Regions from separate parts of the Caulobacter sp. RL271 genome, predicted to be linked through region 1. Evidence: riboswitches for the same ligand, from Rfam matches in the RefSeq annotation. Region 1 holds a riboswitch; the other holds the start of a gene.

Region 1 (7,284 bases):
CCATGGGCGTCACGCCGGCCCCGGCGGCCAGGCCCGCCGCCACCTCGGTCGTCATGCCGGTCAAGCCCGCGCCGTCCATCCTGCCCACAGTCGAGGACGACCAAAAGGCCCAGGCCCTGGTCTCCGCCCTCGGCGGCCCGGCCAACCTGCGCCAGGTGGGGACCTGCTCCAGCCGCCTGCGCATCGTCGTCGCCGACCCCGCCACCGTCGACGAACCCGCCCTCCACGCCGCCGGCCTGCGCGGCCTCGTCCGCGTCGGCGACCACGCCCTCCACATCGTCCTGGGCCCCAGCGCCGAACGCGTCGCCGAAGCCATCAAGGGGATCGGGTAGGGCGGTTCGGGTCCAAAGGTCGCAGGCGCGACGGAGGCGGACTAACCCGCCCTTCATGTTTTCGCGCGACCCCTATGGCTTGACGCCCCGGATCCGAGGCGAAGACAGAAAGTCTGGAATGGCCGTAGACATCGCCGAGGACGAGATCGCGATCCTGCGCGCCCGCCTCGACCACATGACCCGGCTGGCCACGGCCCAGGCGGGGATGTTTCAGACCGCTTTCCAGCACGCGCCGATCGGCATGGCCCTGGTCGGAGCGGATGGCCGGCTGGTCGAGGTCAACGACGCCTTGCGCGACCTCATCGGCTATCCGGCCGAGGACGGCCGCGCGCCGGATCTCCAGGCCATCGCCCATCCCGACGATGTCGAGCGGGTTCGCGATATCTTCGACCGACTGATCGCCGGCCCGCCGATCGACCGGCTGCGCTGGCGCGCTCGCCATGGGCGCACCGGCGCGTGGACCTGGCTGGAATCGACCCCCGTCCTGATGCGCGACCCGCTCTCGGGCGCACCGACGGGCTATCTGGACGTCCTGCGCGACGTCCCCGTCCAGCAGGCGAGGGAGCACATCCAGGTCTCGCCGGCCGCTGGAGCGCGCATCTCCGTCCCCGTCCAGGCCGAACCGGAGAGCGACGCCGGCGAGGCGGCGCGTCGGTATCTGGTGGAGTCGATGGGCGCGACCGCCGTCCGCTCGCTGCTGGCCATCCTGGTGGCCCAGCTGGACAGCTGCTTTGGCCAGACCGACGTTCGGACCGTGCGCGAGGACGCTCACGCCCTGGCCGGCTCGTCAGGCATGATGGGCTTTCTGGAGCTGTCCAGGACCTGCCGGGCTCTGGAAGCCGCCATCGACACGGGCGCCGATCACCAGGCGGCCCTGGCTGTGACGCGCGGCCTCGTCGCGCGGACCATCGGGGTCGCCCGACGTTGGGAGGCGGAACTCGCCGCCTTCGCCGAGGCCTCACCGCCACGGCAAATGCTGCACTGAGGACATGCCGCATTAAGGGCGGTCGACGCCCGCGGCTTTACACATGTCTTGAGGGATGGTGGCGGAGAGGGTGGGCACTCGGAAGCTCGAAAAACGCTATAAAACATAGCCTTAATGAACGTTTCCAGAAATTTCTATCCCACAAATCGTCCCGCAAATCCATGAATTTCAGCCTTTTTGGGCGACTTTTGTGGCTCATTGAATTCATAGATGAAGACCAACGACAGTCTGAACAGCGATGAGAGCCGCAGCTATGTAAACTGCTATCAAGGACCCGCCTTTTTGCTCGGGCTGCGCGCCGATCTCGACGCGGGGCGGCTGACGACCCGGCAAATCCAGCTCTATTCCCTGCTCGGGCGCGAGGTCGAGCGCATCACCCGCTGCATGGATCTGGCGCCCGACAGCGGGACGGCGCAGGCGCTCTGGGCGCAGGGCGCTCATCTGATCCGCACCTTTCTCGACGAGCATTTCCCTCAGGCAAGCCGGCATTGATCGGCGCCGCTCAGCCGCCGGCTTTGCATTGCGCAAGCAGGAGACGGTATCCGACCTTCGTCATCCATCGCGCCCGGGCAAGATGGCTCTCCCAGCAGCGCCGCGCCCCTTGCGGATCGCCGATAGGGTCGCGGTGCAGCGACAGCCGCGCCGCTTCGCGCCAGTCCGCGCCGTCGCGCTCGGCGTCGAGGACGAAAACATCGCGTCACTTGGGCGGCAGGGCGAGCAACATCTGCGCGGAAGACGCCGCTTCGTCTTGCATGCTGGGCGTTGGCAGGCGGGTCAGGGCCCGGTCGTCGAGGGCGACAGCGACCTCGCGCTGCGCCTTTCGCCGGCGGTTGGAGGTACGCCGCAAGAACCCTTAACGTTCGTTGGGCGTCTCGCGCGCTGGCGCGCGCAACCGCGCTCTACGGCACCGGCTACGCCGGACGCCGCCGAGCCCGCTTCGCGATCTCGGCCCGTTCGAGTGACGATCGCGTGACGCACGCGGTCGAACCATAGGCCGATAGCTGGCGCTCGTTCGCCGCACGCGATGCTTGTTGACCGAATGGCGATCGAGCATCTCAGGGTTGGGGAGCGGAAAAGCGAAGGTCTGCGACAAGCCCTGGTCGGGGATGGCGAGGACGCAGTACGAGGCCGATATTCAGGCGGCGAGTGATCGAGCGTACGATGGCTAGGCCTAAGCCCGCGCCGGTCGATGCGTGGCCTGCGGCGCCCCGGCTGAAGGGGGTGAATAGGCTCCGCAGCTCGTCTTCGCTCATGCCTCGGCCATGATCCCAGATCACGACCCTTGGTCCGTCGCCGTCGGGCGCGGCGAGGATGATTACCTTGCCGGCGCCATAGGCGCAGGCGTTGAAGACGAGGTTGCGCAGAACCTCGCCGACCAGCACCGAGTTGCCGCGCGCGAGCCCCAGGTCGGCGGGCAGGCGCGCCAGGACCTCGACCTCGGGAAAGGCGCGGACGGCCTCGATCTGGATCGTCGTCAGCAGAGCGGCGAGATCGGCCTCGCCATCTGCCGCGGCGGCTTCGGAGCGGGCCAGGGCCAGGAATTGCGACAGCACCTGGCGCAAGTTGGCCGCGGCGTTGCGCGAGTCACCCAGTAGCGCCTTGTCGCGGGGCGACGCCGCCGAGCGTTCCAGCAGGGCCAGGTTGGCGACAATGACCGACAGGGGCGTGCGCAGCTGGTGCGAGGCGTCGGCCGAGAAGCGCTCTAGCGCCCGGGTGAAGCGTTCCAGGCTGCCCATCATGTGGTTGAAGGCGCCGACCACCGGCGTCAGCTCGGTGGGGGCGTCCGCGGCATCGATCGGCGTCAGATCGGGGCGCGAGGCTTGGGCCCGCGTCGTCAGCTCGGTGGTCAGGCGGCGCAGCGGCGCCAGGCCCCAGCCGACCGCGGGTACGACCAGGGCGGCGGCGGTGGCGACCAGCAGCACCGGCAGCCCGATCAGGTTGAACAGCAGCTCGCGTACGCTGGCGCGGCGGGAGTCGAGGCTCTGGGCCACGGCCACCACGACCGGGTCCTCCACCCCGGGGACCATCACCGTCGACTGGACGATGCGGACGGTATAGCCGCGCATTCTGGCGTAGGCGAAGTTGGTCTCGTTCGGCGAGGGGGCGGGGAGGCGCGGCAGGTCGTCATAGCCCGTGACCAGTCGTGGGCCCTGGCGCACGGCATAGAACACCGCGTCGCGCTCGGGACTGTCCAGCAGTCCCAGGGCCCAAGGCGGCAGGGCGACTTGCGCCTGGCCGTCCCGGGCGCCGATCTGGGCGACGATCGAGGCGGCCGAGCCGGCCAACAGGCGGTCGGAGGACTTTTCAACCACGGCTCGCGCGGCCAGGGCGCCGGCCACGGTCAGGGCCGCCGCCAGCAGGGCCAACGGCACGATCTGGGCCAGCAGCAGTCGGCCGACCAGGCTGGAGCGGCGCGTTTCGCGGCTCACGGGTCGAGCCGGTAGCCCACGCCACGCAGCGTGCTCAGGCGAGGGCCGTCCGGGGTCAGCTTGCGCCGCAGCCGACCGACATGGATGTCCAGCGCGTTGGGGGAGGGCGAATCCTCGTCGGGAAACACCTCGGCGGCCAGCCGGTCGCGCTCGACGACGCGGCCCGAGCGGGTGGCCAGGGCTTTCAAGACGGCCCACTCGCGCGGGCGCAGGTCCAGGCGCCGGTCGCCGATCCAGGCCGAGCCGGCCTCCCAATCGCAGGCCAGGGCGCCGACATGCGCCGTTCGCGCCGCGTAGCCGCCCTTGCGCCGCGCCACCGCGCGGACCCGGGCGACCAGCTCGAACGGGTCGAAAGGCTTCAGCACATAGTCGTCGGCGCCCATATCCAGGCCCGCGATCCGATCGCGTACGGCGTCGCGCGCGGTCAGCATGACGATCGGGGTGGGAAACCCTTCGCGTCGCAGTCGGCTCAGGATCTCGAAGCCGTCAATGTCGGGCAGGCCGATGTCCAGGATCACGGCGTCGAAATCCGCGCCGGCGGCCAGGGCCAGGGCGAGCGCGGTCTCGCCGGTTTCGGCGCAGACGGGCTGGTGGCCTTCGCTTTCCAGAGTCGCGGTCAGCGAACGCCGGAGCGGCGGATCATCCTCGACAACGAGTATCTTCATCGGGGATGTAGACGCTGCAGCACATGCATGGAGGGCCGCCATCCCACGCCGATTGCCAAGCGAGGTCAAGAGACGGGGTCTCCTAGCCGCTTTGGGCGCGGTCGTCCTGGCGAGTCTGGCCGGCTGTGCGCCCGGCGCGCCGGGGCAGGCGACGCGGGGCTCGGACGTCCGGACGGCCGCGCGCGAGGGTGAGGTCGTCGTCTATATCAACAACGACGTCCACCAGGCGCTGATCGAGGACTTCGAGCGGCGCTTTCCGAAGGTGAAGCTGCGATTCGTCGTCCTGACCTCGCGCGATATGCAGGCCCGGGTGATCGAGGAGGCCAGGAACGGCAAGCCGGTGGCCGACGTCGTCTGGACCTCGGCCATGGACACCCAGGTCAAGCTGATCAACGACGGCTACGCCCAGACCTATGACAGCCCCGAGGCCAAGAATTTGCCAGCCTGGGCGCGGTGGCGCGACCAGGGCTTCGGCATGACCAGCGAGCCGATTGTCTTCGTCTACAACAAGCGGCTGCTGAAGGATGGCGAGGTCCCACGCAGCCACGCCGCCCTGTTGGCCGCGCTGCGCGCCGATCCCCAGCGCTGGCGCGGCAAGGTGGCGCTGTACGACCCCGAGCGCAGCGGCATGGGGTTCTTCTACCTGTCGAGCAACACCCAGACCTATCCGGACGGCTGGGCCCTGTACGATGCGATCGCGGCGACGGGCGCGCCGACCTATGTGCCTGGCAAGCCGATGCTGGACCGCGTGGCTTCCGGCGAGCACTGGCTGGCCTTCGACATGAACGGGTCCTACGCCGACTGGTATGTGCGCCACCACGGTTCCGACGTCGGCTATGTCGTGCCGGAGGACTATCACCTGTCGATCTCGCGGGTGGCCTTCATCACGCGATTGGCGCGGCATCCCGGCGCGGCGCGGGTGTTCTTGGACTACCTGATGTCGGAGAGCGGGCAGCGGCGCCTGCTGGAAGTTCGCCTCACGCCGGTCCGCCCTGGCCTGGGCGCGGCGCCGTCGGCGGGTGGTCGGCCCGTTCGCGTCGGCCCCGCGCTGCTGGCCAATTTCGACCAGGGGCGACGCGCCGAACTCCTGGCGCGATGGCGGCGTGGCGCGGTCGGACAATGATATTTGCACAATTAACGTGCGTTATCTGATTATATTTCAATCGCATTGCGCCGCGCCGAAGCCTGGGCTTCTTTTCTGAGGAACAGCGCCCCGCGCACCAATCTGTCACCGACCTGTCACGAGCCGAAAAGGGTCCGAGCTCGCGCCGACGAGCGTCCTACCGCGCGTTGAGTTCGTGGTCATAATTTTCTCCGTGATGGACCATTTCGGATATTTCTACCGAACTTGGCCGCTTTGACGGGACCGGAAGAACCCTTCGTACTGCCCTGGCTCTCGCGGAAGAGATCGGGTTTCGGCCCGACGCCGAAGGCGCAACCGCCCCGGAAACGCTCAGGCAACAGGGACCGCAGAGCACTAGGACGCTGGAAAGCAGGACCGCTCCAATAGCGAGCGGCCTCGCCGAAGGAGCAAGGGCGCGACCGCGCCTGAATCTCTCAGGCCCAAGGACAGCGGGGGCAGAGGAACCGCCTGGCGGAGCCGTGGGACCACCCACGCGAAGCGACCAGATGCGACCGAACAAGCGGCCGCGCGGGAGAGGGCGACTGTCGACTGCTGAAACATAGGGGATCTCGTTTTGACTCTTTCACGCCAAACCCGCCGAAGCCTGCTGCTGGGATGCAGCCTGGTTCCCGCCGTCCTGGCCCTGCACGGCGCCGCCTTCGCCCAGGAGGCCGCCAAGGCCGACGACGACACCAATGTCGGTGAAATCGTCGTCACCGCCTCGCGCATCGACCGCGCGGGCTTCGAGGCGCCGACTCCGACGGTGCGCGTCACGGCCCAGGACTTAAGCGTCGGCGCCCGTCCGAACATCGCCGCGGCCCTGAACGACCTGCCGCAGTTCCGCGCCACGACCTCGCCCCAGACCACCGGCACCAACACCGGCGCGGGCAACGCCCCGGTCGACCTGCGCGGCCTGGGCATCAGCCGCACCCTGGTGCTGCTGGATGGCCGCCGCTTCTCGGGCGACAACGACCTGAACCTGATCCCCAGCATCCTGACCAAGGGCGTGGACGTGGTCACCGGCGGCGCTTCGGCCGCGTGGGGCTCGGGCGCCGTGGCCGGCGTGGTCAACATCTCGATCGACCGCAACTTCACGGGCCTGAAGCTCGGCGTCGAGGGCGGCGAGTCCTCATATCACGACGCCAAGCAGGTCCGTCTCGAGGCGGCGGCTGGCAAGACCTTCGCCGACGGCCGCGGCCACTTCGTGATCGGCGCGGAGTATCTCGACAATGACGGGGTCATCCCGAAGAACAGCCGTCCCAACATCGGCCGCTGGGCCACGATCTCGAACGGTGCGGGCCGTTTCGTCCTGGCCCCGAACGTCGGCTTCTCGAATGCGGCCTATGGCGGCCTGATCATGTCGGGCGTGCTGAAGGGCATGGCCTTCAATCCCGACGGCACCCTGCGCGTCTTCAACGCCGGCACGGTGATCGGCGCCAACTCGGTGGGCGGCGAAGGCCCGTCGAACGACGACCTGTCGCCTCTGGTCACGCCGCAAAAGCGCTACGCCACCATGGCCAGCGTCACCTATGACCTAACCGACAAGGTGAAGCTGACGGCCGAGCTGCGCCGCTCGCGGATGTGGAACAACTACATCTGGTTCGGCGACCACAACCGCGGCAACCTGACGATCAAGTCCGACAACGCCTTCCTGCCGGCGGCGGTGAAGAGCGCCCTGGCGGCGGCCGGCCAGACCAGCTTCACGATGGGCCGCTTCAACACCGAGGCCTATCCGACGATAGACTTCGAG
Region 2 (7,284 bases), 2.5 Mb from region 1:
ATCTGAACCGCTTCGAGCCGCTGACCATTCTGTCGGCCCTGGCTGGCGCCACGAACAACATCGGCCTCGTGGCCACCCTGACGGTCAGCTACAGCGAGCCGTTCAACGTCGCCCGCCAGTTCGCCTCGCTGGACCATATCAGCGGCGGCCGCGCCGGCTGGAACGTCGTCACCTCGTGGCTCGAGGGCAGCGCCGCCAACTACAGCCGCGAGAAGCACTACGCCCACGATGTCCGCTACCGTCTGGCCGGCGAGTATCTGGACGTGGTCCAGGGGCTGTGGGACTCGTGGGAGGATGACGCCCTGACCTTCGACAAGAAAGGCGGGCAATTCTTTGATCCGGCGAAGCTTCACACCCTGAACCACAAGGGCGAGTTCTTCTCGGTGAAGGGACCGCTGAACATCAGCCGCTCGCCGCAGGGACAGCCGGTGATCTTCCAGGCCGGGGCGTCCGAGGACGGCAAGGCCTTCGCCGCCAAGCGGGCCGACGCGATCTTCGTCTCTCACGAGGAAATTGACGCGGCAAAGACCTACTACCAGGACATCAAGGCTCGCGCCGCCGGGTTCGGTCGCGATCCGGATCAACTGCACGTGTTGCCCGCGGCTCGCCCGGTGGTCGGTCGCACGCCCGAGGCGGCGGAGGCGCTGTACAAGGAACTGACCGAACTGGTCTCGCTGGACAATGCTCTGTCGATGCTGGCCAGGCCGTTCAACGAATACGATTTCAGCCAGCACGATCCCGACGGCCCTTTCCCGCTTGAGGCCGCCGCGTTCGGCGCCAACTCCAACCAGAGCGCGGTGAACCGCATCGTCGCGGCGGTGAAGGCGGAGAACCTGACCCTGCGCCAGACGGCCCTGCGTTTCGCCACGCCGCGCGGTCACTTCGTCGGGACGCCCGAACAGGTCGCCGACAGTCTGCAGCAATGGTTCGAAGAGCGGGCGTCCGACGGCTTCGTGCTGTTCGAAAGCCTGCCGGGCCAGCTGGAGGCCTTCGTCGAACTGGTCGTGCCGATCCTGCAGGCGCGAGGTCTGTATCGCACCGAATACGAAGGCTCGACCTTCCGCGAGAGCCTGGGCTTGGACTTCCCGGTCAACAGGTACGCGGGGGCGCTGGCGGCGGCCGAATAGCGCTGCCTGGGGGTTCGAAGGCTGGAGCCGGTCGGTCCTCGCGGGCCGACCGGCTTCGTCGTTCTAGAAGTCCGCCGAGATCGTGAACTGGATCGTGCGCGGCGGGGCCGGGCGGAAGCTGGCGGCGGTGTTCACCGTCGTGCTGATCGTGCCCAGATAGTCCTTGTCGAAGATGTTATCGACATTGACCCGCGCCTTGACCTGGCTGAACGGGCCGGCCGCGAAGCCGTCGCCGATGTCGACATAGGCGTTGACGATGGTGTAGCCGCCGACCTTCTCGCTGTTGACGAAGTTGGTGAAGCGGCTCTCCAGGTGACGGGCCGAGACGTTGACGAGCAGGCCGTCGAACGGCTCGACCGTGACGCCGGTCGTGAAGACCCAGTCGGGGAAGTCCGGCACCTTCTTGCCGGCGATCGCCAGGGTGACCGGCGCGGCCGTGGTGCTGGCTCGGTAGTTCAGGACATCGTCCTGGAACACAGCGTCATTGTACGAGACGTTGGCGTTGAAATAGGCCTTGCCGGCGAAGATCTCGGGCTTCCACTGGCCGCTGAACTCGACACCCTTGGCCTTCACCGCGCCGACGTTCTGGTAGAAGGTTTCGGTCACGCCGCCGCCGCCGGGCACCAGCGAGGCAAAGGCCTGCAGACGATTCTTGAACTCGGTCTGGTAGGCCACGATCGAGGCGTTGAACGTGCGGTGGTTGGCCCGGTAACCGAACTCCCAGTTGGTCGAGGTCTCGGGGAGGGGGCTGGCGATCGTGGGGCTGGCGGCCGAGAAAATGTCGTCCGCGCCGCGCGGCAGGGCCATGTTCTCGGAGTAAGAGGCGAACACCTGGTCGCGGCCGGTCAGGCTGTAGACCGCCCCGACCTGCGGCAGGAAGCTGTCTTTCCAGTTGGCCTTCAGGATCGGGTGGCGAAGGTTGATGTAATCGTTCGGGTTGCGGTAGCCGGCGATCTTGTAGTCGATATCTGTGGCCTTGAAGCCCAGCTCGACCTTCAGCTTGGCCTCCAGCAAGGTCAGGGTGTCCTTGACGAAGAACTGCTTGGTCTCGCGCAGCGACTTGTAGTCCCGCTGGGCGTGGACCCGCTCGTTGAACAGCGGCGCGCCGTCGGGGTTGCCGTTCTCGACGTTGTAGCGGTTCTGGGTGCGGTGATAGTCGTCGTTCTCGAGCCAGAGGCCGGCTTCGATCTTGTTGAAGCCCAGATGCCAGGCGACCTTGGCGGTCACGCCCTTGCGAATGCCGTCGACGCCGGACAGGCCGTACTGGATGCCCTTTGGCGCGACGATGCCCGCCACTTTGCCGATCTCGGCGGTGTAGCTGGTCAGCGAGGTGGCATAGGCCTCGGGCGAGACGCCATAGCCGCCCTTGTCCTCGTAGTAGGCGGTGGTGGTGAGGTCGACGGTGTCGGTGATCGGCGTATTCAGCGTCAGGCCGTACAGGTGGTCCTTCCGCTTGTTGACCGCGAACTTGTAGTACTGGGCATAGTTGGCGTTGGAGTAGGTGGGGCCGCCCGACACCGCCGGCAGGTTGGTGGCGGTCTGGGTGCTGCCCGCCGGACCCGGGTTCGGCACGATGCCCAGATAAGCGAAATAGCGACCCGAGCGGCCGAACACGTCGCCAGCCGTCCCGTTGTACTGGGCCAGGGTGATCGAGGGGCTGTCGTAGTCGAAATAGTCATTGTGGACAGTCTGGAAGCTGACGTCGCCGCCATTGGGCAGGGCGTAACGCAGCTTGCCCTCGTAGTGCTTGCGATCGATCGTGCCCGGGCCGCGCCACAGGTCGCCCTTGATCCACGAACCGCTGGCATAGCCCGAAAGGCCACCGTGCTCGCCCATCTCTAGGCGCAGGAAGGTGCGGCGCAGGTCGTCGCTGCCCAGGGTGCCGCTGATTGCGCCGCCGGCCGTCTTGGACGGGGCTTGGGTGAAGTAGTCGACGATGGGGCCCAGCGAGGCGTAGCTGGGCAGGGCGACATCGCCCGCGCCGGCTGAGGCGGTGACCCGTAGCAGGTTCTCGTTGTCGACATAGCGGTAGATCGGGCTGCCGCCGAACTGGTCGCTGCGGCCCATCGGGATGTTGTCCAGCAGGAAGCCGATCTGCTGGAAGTTGAAGGCCCGCACCGAGACCGAGTTGCCGAACTCGTACATGCCCAGGGCATCGTTGGCCTGGACGTTGAAGCCGGGGAGGGACTCCAGCATCTTCAGGCCGGTGATGCCCGCCGGCGCGGACAGCAGCGCCTCGCGGGTGATCGAGACCGTGGCGGTGGCGTGGTCGGTGCCGATCGCGACGCTGGCTTCGGACAGGCGCTTGCCGGTCACGACGACGGTGTCGACCTCGGAGGTCTTGTCGACTTCCTGCGCCAGGACGGGCGTTGCGCCGCCAAGGATCGAAGCGGTGAGAAGAAGCACTCGCAGGCGGTGGCGCGCGGGCGAGATGTTACGGTCGGTCATCGTTATCCCCAATCACTTTTGACTGAGGGGAGCGTCGCTATGTGTTCTCGCGAGGTAAATTCAGAATTTCTCTGTCTGTGTCGATATAATGACTAAGTTGAGATGTTGCGCATATTTGTTCAATATATGAACAGTGAAAATATTGACCTACTCATAAGCGACATTTATTTCGCGAAAGTCGGTAGACGATCGCGTTCGTGCATTTTCAGTCGGGGCGGTGGAGCGGGTTCTTTAGTTTCGCATGACGCACGCAGGGGCTGGGCGCGCCGGCATGGCGCGCCTACTCACCCCCGCTGTCCTTGGCGCCTGAGAGATTCAGCGGGCCCATGCCGTTGGCGGGGCCGCCTTGCTCCTTCGGCGAGGGCGTCTGGCGCCCTGCTTTCCAGCGTTCAGAAGCCCGCGCGGTCCTTTTGCTTGAGCGTTTCCGGGGCGGTTTCGCCTTCAGCGCCGGGCCGGGGCCCGATCTCTCCCGCGAGAGCCCGGCCAGCAGGCGGCAGCAAAAACCCCGGGTCAAACGGATTGACCCGGGGCTGCTGGAGTTCGTAGCGATTGCGAACGAACGTGGCGCGCGGCGCCCGCGAACGAGGCGCGGCTACTTCGTGACGGTCAGCTTGAAGACCATCGTGTTGCTGTACTTCTGGCCCGGATCCAGGCGGACCGACGCGAACTGCGGCTTGTTCGGCGCGTCGGGGAAGTGCTGCGGCTCGAGCGCGATACCGTCGCCTTGGCGATAGATCTTGCCGCTCTTGCCGATGGTCGTGCCATCGATGAAGTTGCCGGCATAGAACTGGATGCCCGGCTGGTCGCTGAGGATCTCCAGCACGCGGCCGCTCTTGGGGTCGGCCAGGCGCGCGGCCAGGCGTGGGGCGCCGCCAGCCTTGCCGTTCAGCACGTAGTTATGGTCATAGCCGCGGCCGACGACGATCTGCGGATCCCGGGCGTCGCGGACCCGGGTCTCGACCGCGGTCGGCTTGCGGAAGTCGAACGGCGTGCCCGCCACCGGGGTGATCGCACCCGTCGGGATCAGCTCGTTGTCGACCGGGGTGTATCCGTCGGCCGGGATGGTCAGCACGTTGCCCATCGCGCCTTCCGGAACGCCTTCGCCGGCCACGTTGAACAGAGCGTGGTTGGTCATGTTGACGATGGTCGGCTTGTCGGTTGTCGCGCCGTAGGTGATCGTCAGGTTGTTCTGCTCGTCCAGGGCGTAGGTCGCCGTGGCGGTCAGGGTTCCGGGATAGCCTTCCTCGCCATCGGGGCTGACATAGCCGAAGGTCACCGAGGCGGTCGGGCCGGACTTGGCGTTCAGCACCTTCCAGACGACCTTGTCGAAGCCCTTCACACCGCCATGCAGCGCGGCGACCTTGTTGTTGTTCAGCGCCAGTTGGTAGGTCTTGCCATCCAGGCTGAAGCGGCCTTTACCGATACGGTTGGCGAACCGCCCGACCGAGGCGCCGAAATAGCTGGCGTTCTTCTCGTAGGTGGCCGCGTCGGCGAAGCCCAGGGCGATGTCGGCCTTCTTGCCCGTGCGGTCGGGCGCGATCAGCGACTGCAGGGTCGCGCCATAGGTGATGATCGTGGCGCTGACGCCCTTGGCGTTGGTCAGGGTGATGGCCTCGACGGCCTCGCCCGAGGCGATGGCGCCGAACGGCTTGCGCGACAGCTCGACGGCGTTGGCCGACGAGACGGCGACCAGGGCGAGCGCACTGCTCAGGACAATGGTCTTCAGCTTCATGTTTCTCTCCCTTTGTCGTTCTTTCTTGGCGCGCCTATTCCACGAAGGCCGGCGCCGTGACCCGCTCGCTGAGCAGGAAGGCGTCGGCGACATGGCGCAGTGGGCTGACGTCGACGTCGCTGGCGCCGTCGGCGATCAACTTGGCGAAGGCGTCATACAGTCCTGGATATTCCTGGTCGGGGCCTTCCCGCATCAGTTGGCCATCGATGTAGAGCTTGGCGCCGCCGTGGGTCAGCTTGAGCTGGCCGTCTTCGGTGTCGACCTCGATGTCCCAGCTTTGCGGGCCGGTCTGCAGGAAGTCCAGTTCAGCGCGGATCGGGGCGCCGGCTGCGTCGCGGAAATCGAGCTCGGCCTGGATCGGCGACTGCTTGTTCTCCGGCACGTGCAGCACGCCCTTCGACAGGAAGAACGGGCGCGGCAGGATGCGGGTGACGATGGACAGGGCGTTGATGGCCGGGTCGAAGACCCCCAAGCCGCCAGCGTCCCAGATCCAGTCCTGGCCCGGATGCCAGACGCGCACGTCTTCCTTCCAGTTGATGCGCACGGCCTTGATCGCGCGCTCGGCCAGCCATTCGCGGGCTGGTTCGACGCCGATGGCGTAACGCGAGTGCCAGGTGGTCTGAAGGGTCAGGCTGCGCTCGGCGGCGGCCTGGCGCAGGTCCTCGACCTCGCTGAGCGTTGCGCCGGGGGGTTTTTCCAGCATGACGTGCTTGCCGGCCGCCAAAGCCAGGTGCGCCAGGGCGTGGCGTGGCTGGGGCGGGGTGCACAGGGCCACCGCGTCCACCGTCACGTCGCTGGTCAGGAGGTCGGCAAGGGCGGTGAAGTGGGCCACGCCATCCAGCTCGGCGTTGCGGCTGACGATGGCGACCAGTTCGAAGCGCGGGTCGGCGGCGATGGACGGCAGGTGCTGGTCGCGAGCGATCTTGCCCAGACCAACGAGCGCGAGACGGATCGGCGTCACAGTGACTTCACCGCGACCGGGCGTTCGGCCGCCTGGGCCAGCGGGTTGCGGACCGGATAGCGGAACGGCGCGGCCTCGATCTCGAACACGTCGCCGATCTGGGTTTGGAAGCCCTCCGAGAACGACAGGGTGGCGGTGCCGAAGAAGTGGACGTGCACGTCGCCCGGGCGGCGGAAGATGTCGTACTTGAAGTGGTGGTGCTCGAGATTGGCGATCGTGTGGGACATGTTCGCCTCGCCCGACAGGAAGGGCTTTTCCCAGACGGTTGCGCCGTCGCGCACGATCCGGCTGGAGCCGCGCACGTCGGCCGGCAGTTCGCCGGTCAGCAACTCCGGACCCAAGGCCGCCTGGCGCAGCTTGGAGTGGGCCAGCCACAGATAGTTGCCGCGCTCGATCACGTGGTCCGAGAACTCGTTGGCCAGGCAGAAGCCCAGGCGGTGCGGCGTGCCGTCGGGACCGATCAGATAGACGCCGGCGATCTCGGGTTCCTCGCCGCCGTCCTTGGCGAAGCTGGGCGAGGTGAGGGGCTGGCCCGGCGCGGCCAGTTGGCCGCCGTCGCCCTTGTAGAACCATTCGGGCTGCACGCCTTCCTGGCCCGGCGCGGGCTTGCCGCCCTCGACGCCCATCAGGAACATGCGCATGGAGTCGGTCAGATGCTCGCCCGATTGGGCGGCCTTGTGCATCTTATCTCTGCCCTCGGCCGAGCCGAGGTGGGTCAGGCCCGTACCGGTCATTTGCAGGTGGGCGGGATCGGGATGGTCGATCGGCGCCAGAACCCGGCCCTCGGCGAGGGCGGCGGCGATGTCGATCTCTTCGCCTAGCGGGTGGGCCTGGGCGGCCTCGGCCAGGGTCGCGTTCACCTTCAGGGCGGCCTGGGCCAAGTCGTAGAGGGTGTCGGCGACGTCAACCTTGCGGGCGCGACCCGAGTCGTCGACCGCCGCCAGCTGTCGCGCGCCGCTGGGGGTCTTCAATTGCACAAATCGGAACACCACGGCGGACGACCTTCTGAAGCTCTA

Evidence for each region. A riboswitch is a leader RNA that binds a small molecule or an ion and turns the genes downstream of it on or off. The one in region 1 is predicted to bind glycine.
Region 2: it holds a riboswitch for glycine, as region 1 does, so the genes downstream of both, MZV50_RS12545 (TonB-dependent receptor) here and MZV50_RS23640 (TonB-dependent receptor domain-containing protein) in region 1, are expected to answer to the same signal.

The regions. Positions count from the first base shown of each region.
Region 1 is NZ_CP096040.1:5,088,735-5,096,018, reverse strand. Features, by position in the region: gene nagE (N-acetylglucosamine-specific PTS transporter subunit IIBC) at 1-332, shown strand, start outside; gene MZV50_RS23665 (Hpt domain-containing protein) at 451-1,317, shown strand; gene MZV50_RS23660 (hypothetical protein) at 1,528-1,809, shown strand; gene MZV50_RS23655 (sensor histidine kinase) at 2,373-3,746, opposite strand; gene MZV50_RS23650 (response regulator transcription factor) at 3,743-4,411, opposite strand; gene MZV50_RS23645 (ABC transporter substrate-binding protein) at 4,503-5,534, shown strand; glycine riboswitch at 5,801-5,891, shown strand; glycine riboswitch at 5,895-5,986, shown strand; gene MZV50_RS23640 (TonB-dependent receptor domain-containing protein) at 6,109-7,284, shown strand, end outside.
Region 2 is NZ_CP096040.1:2,636,569-2,643,852, forward strand. Features, by position in the region: gene MZV50_RS12540 (LLM class flavin-dependent oxidoreductase) at 1-1,127, shown strand, start outside; gene MZV50_RS12545 (TonB-dependent receptor) at 1,191-3,587, opposite strand; glycine riboswitch at 3,859-3,971, opposite strand; gene MZV50_RS12550 (aldose epimerase family protein) at 4,168-5,307, opposite strand; gene MZV50_RS12555 (Gfo/Idh/MocA family protein) at 5,342-6,268, opposite strand; gene araD1 (AraD1 family protein) at 6,265-7,260, opposite strand.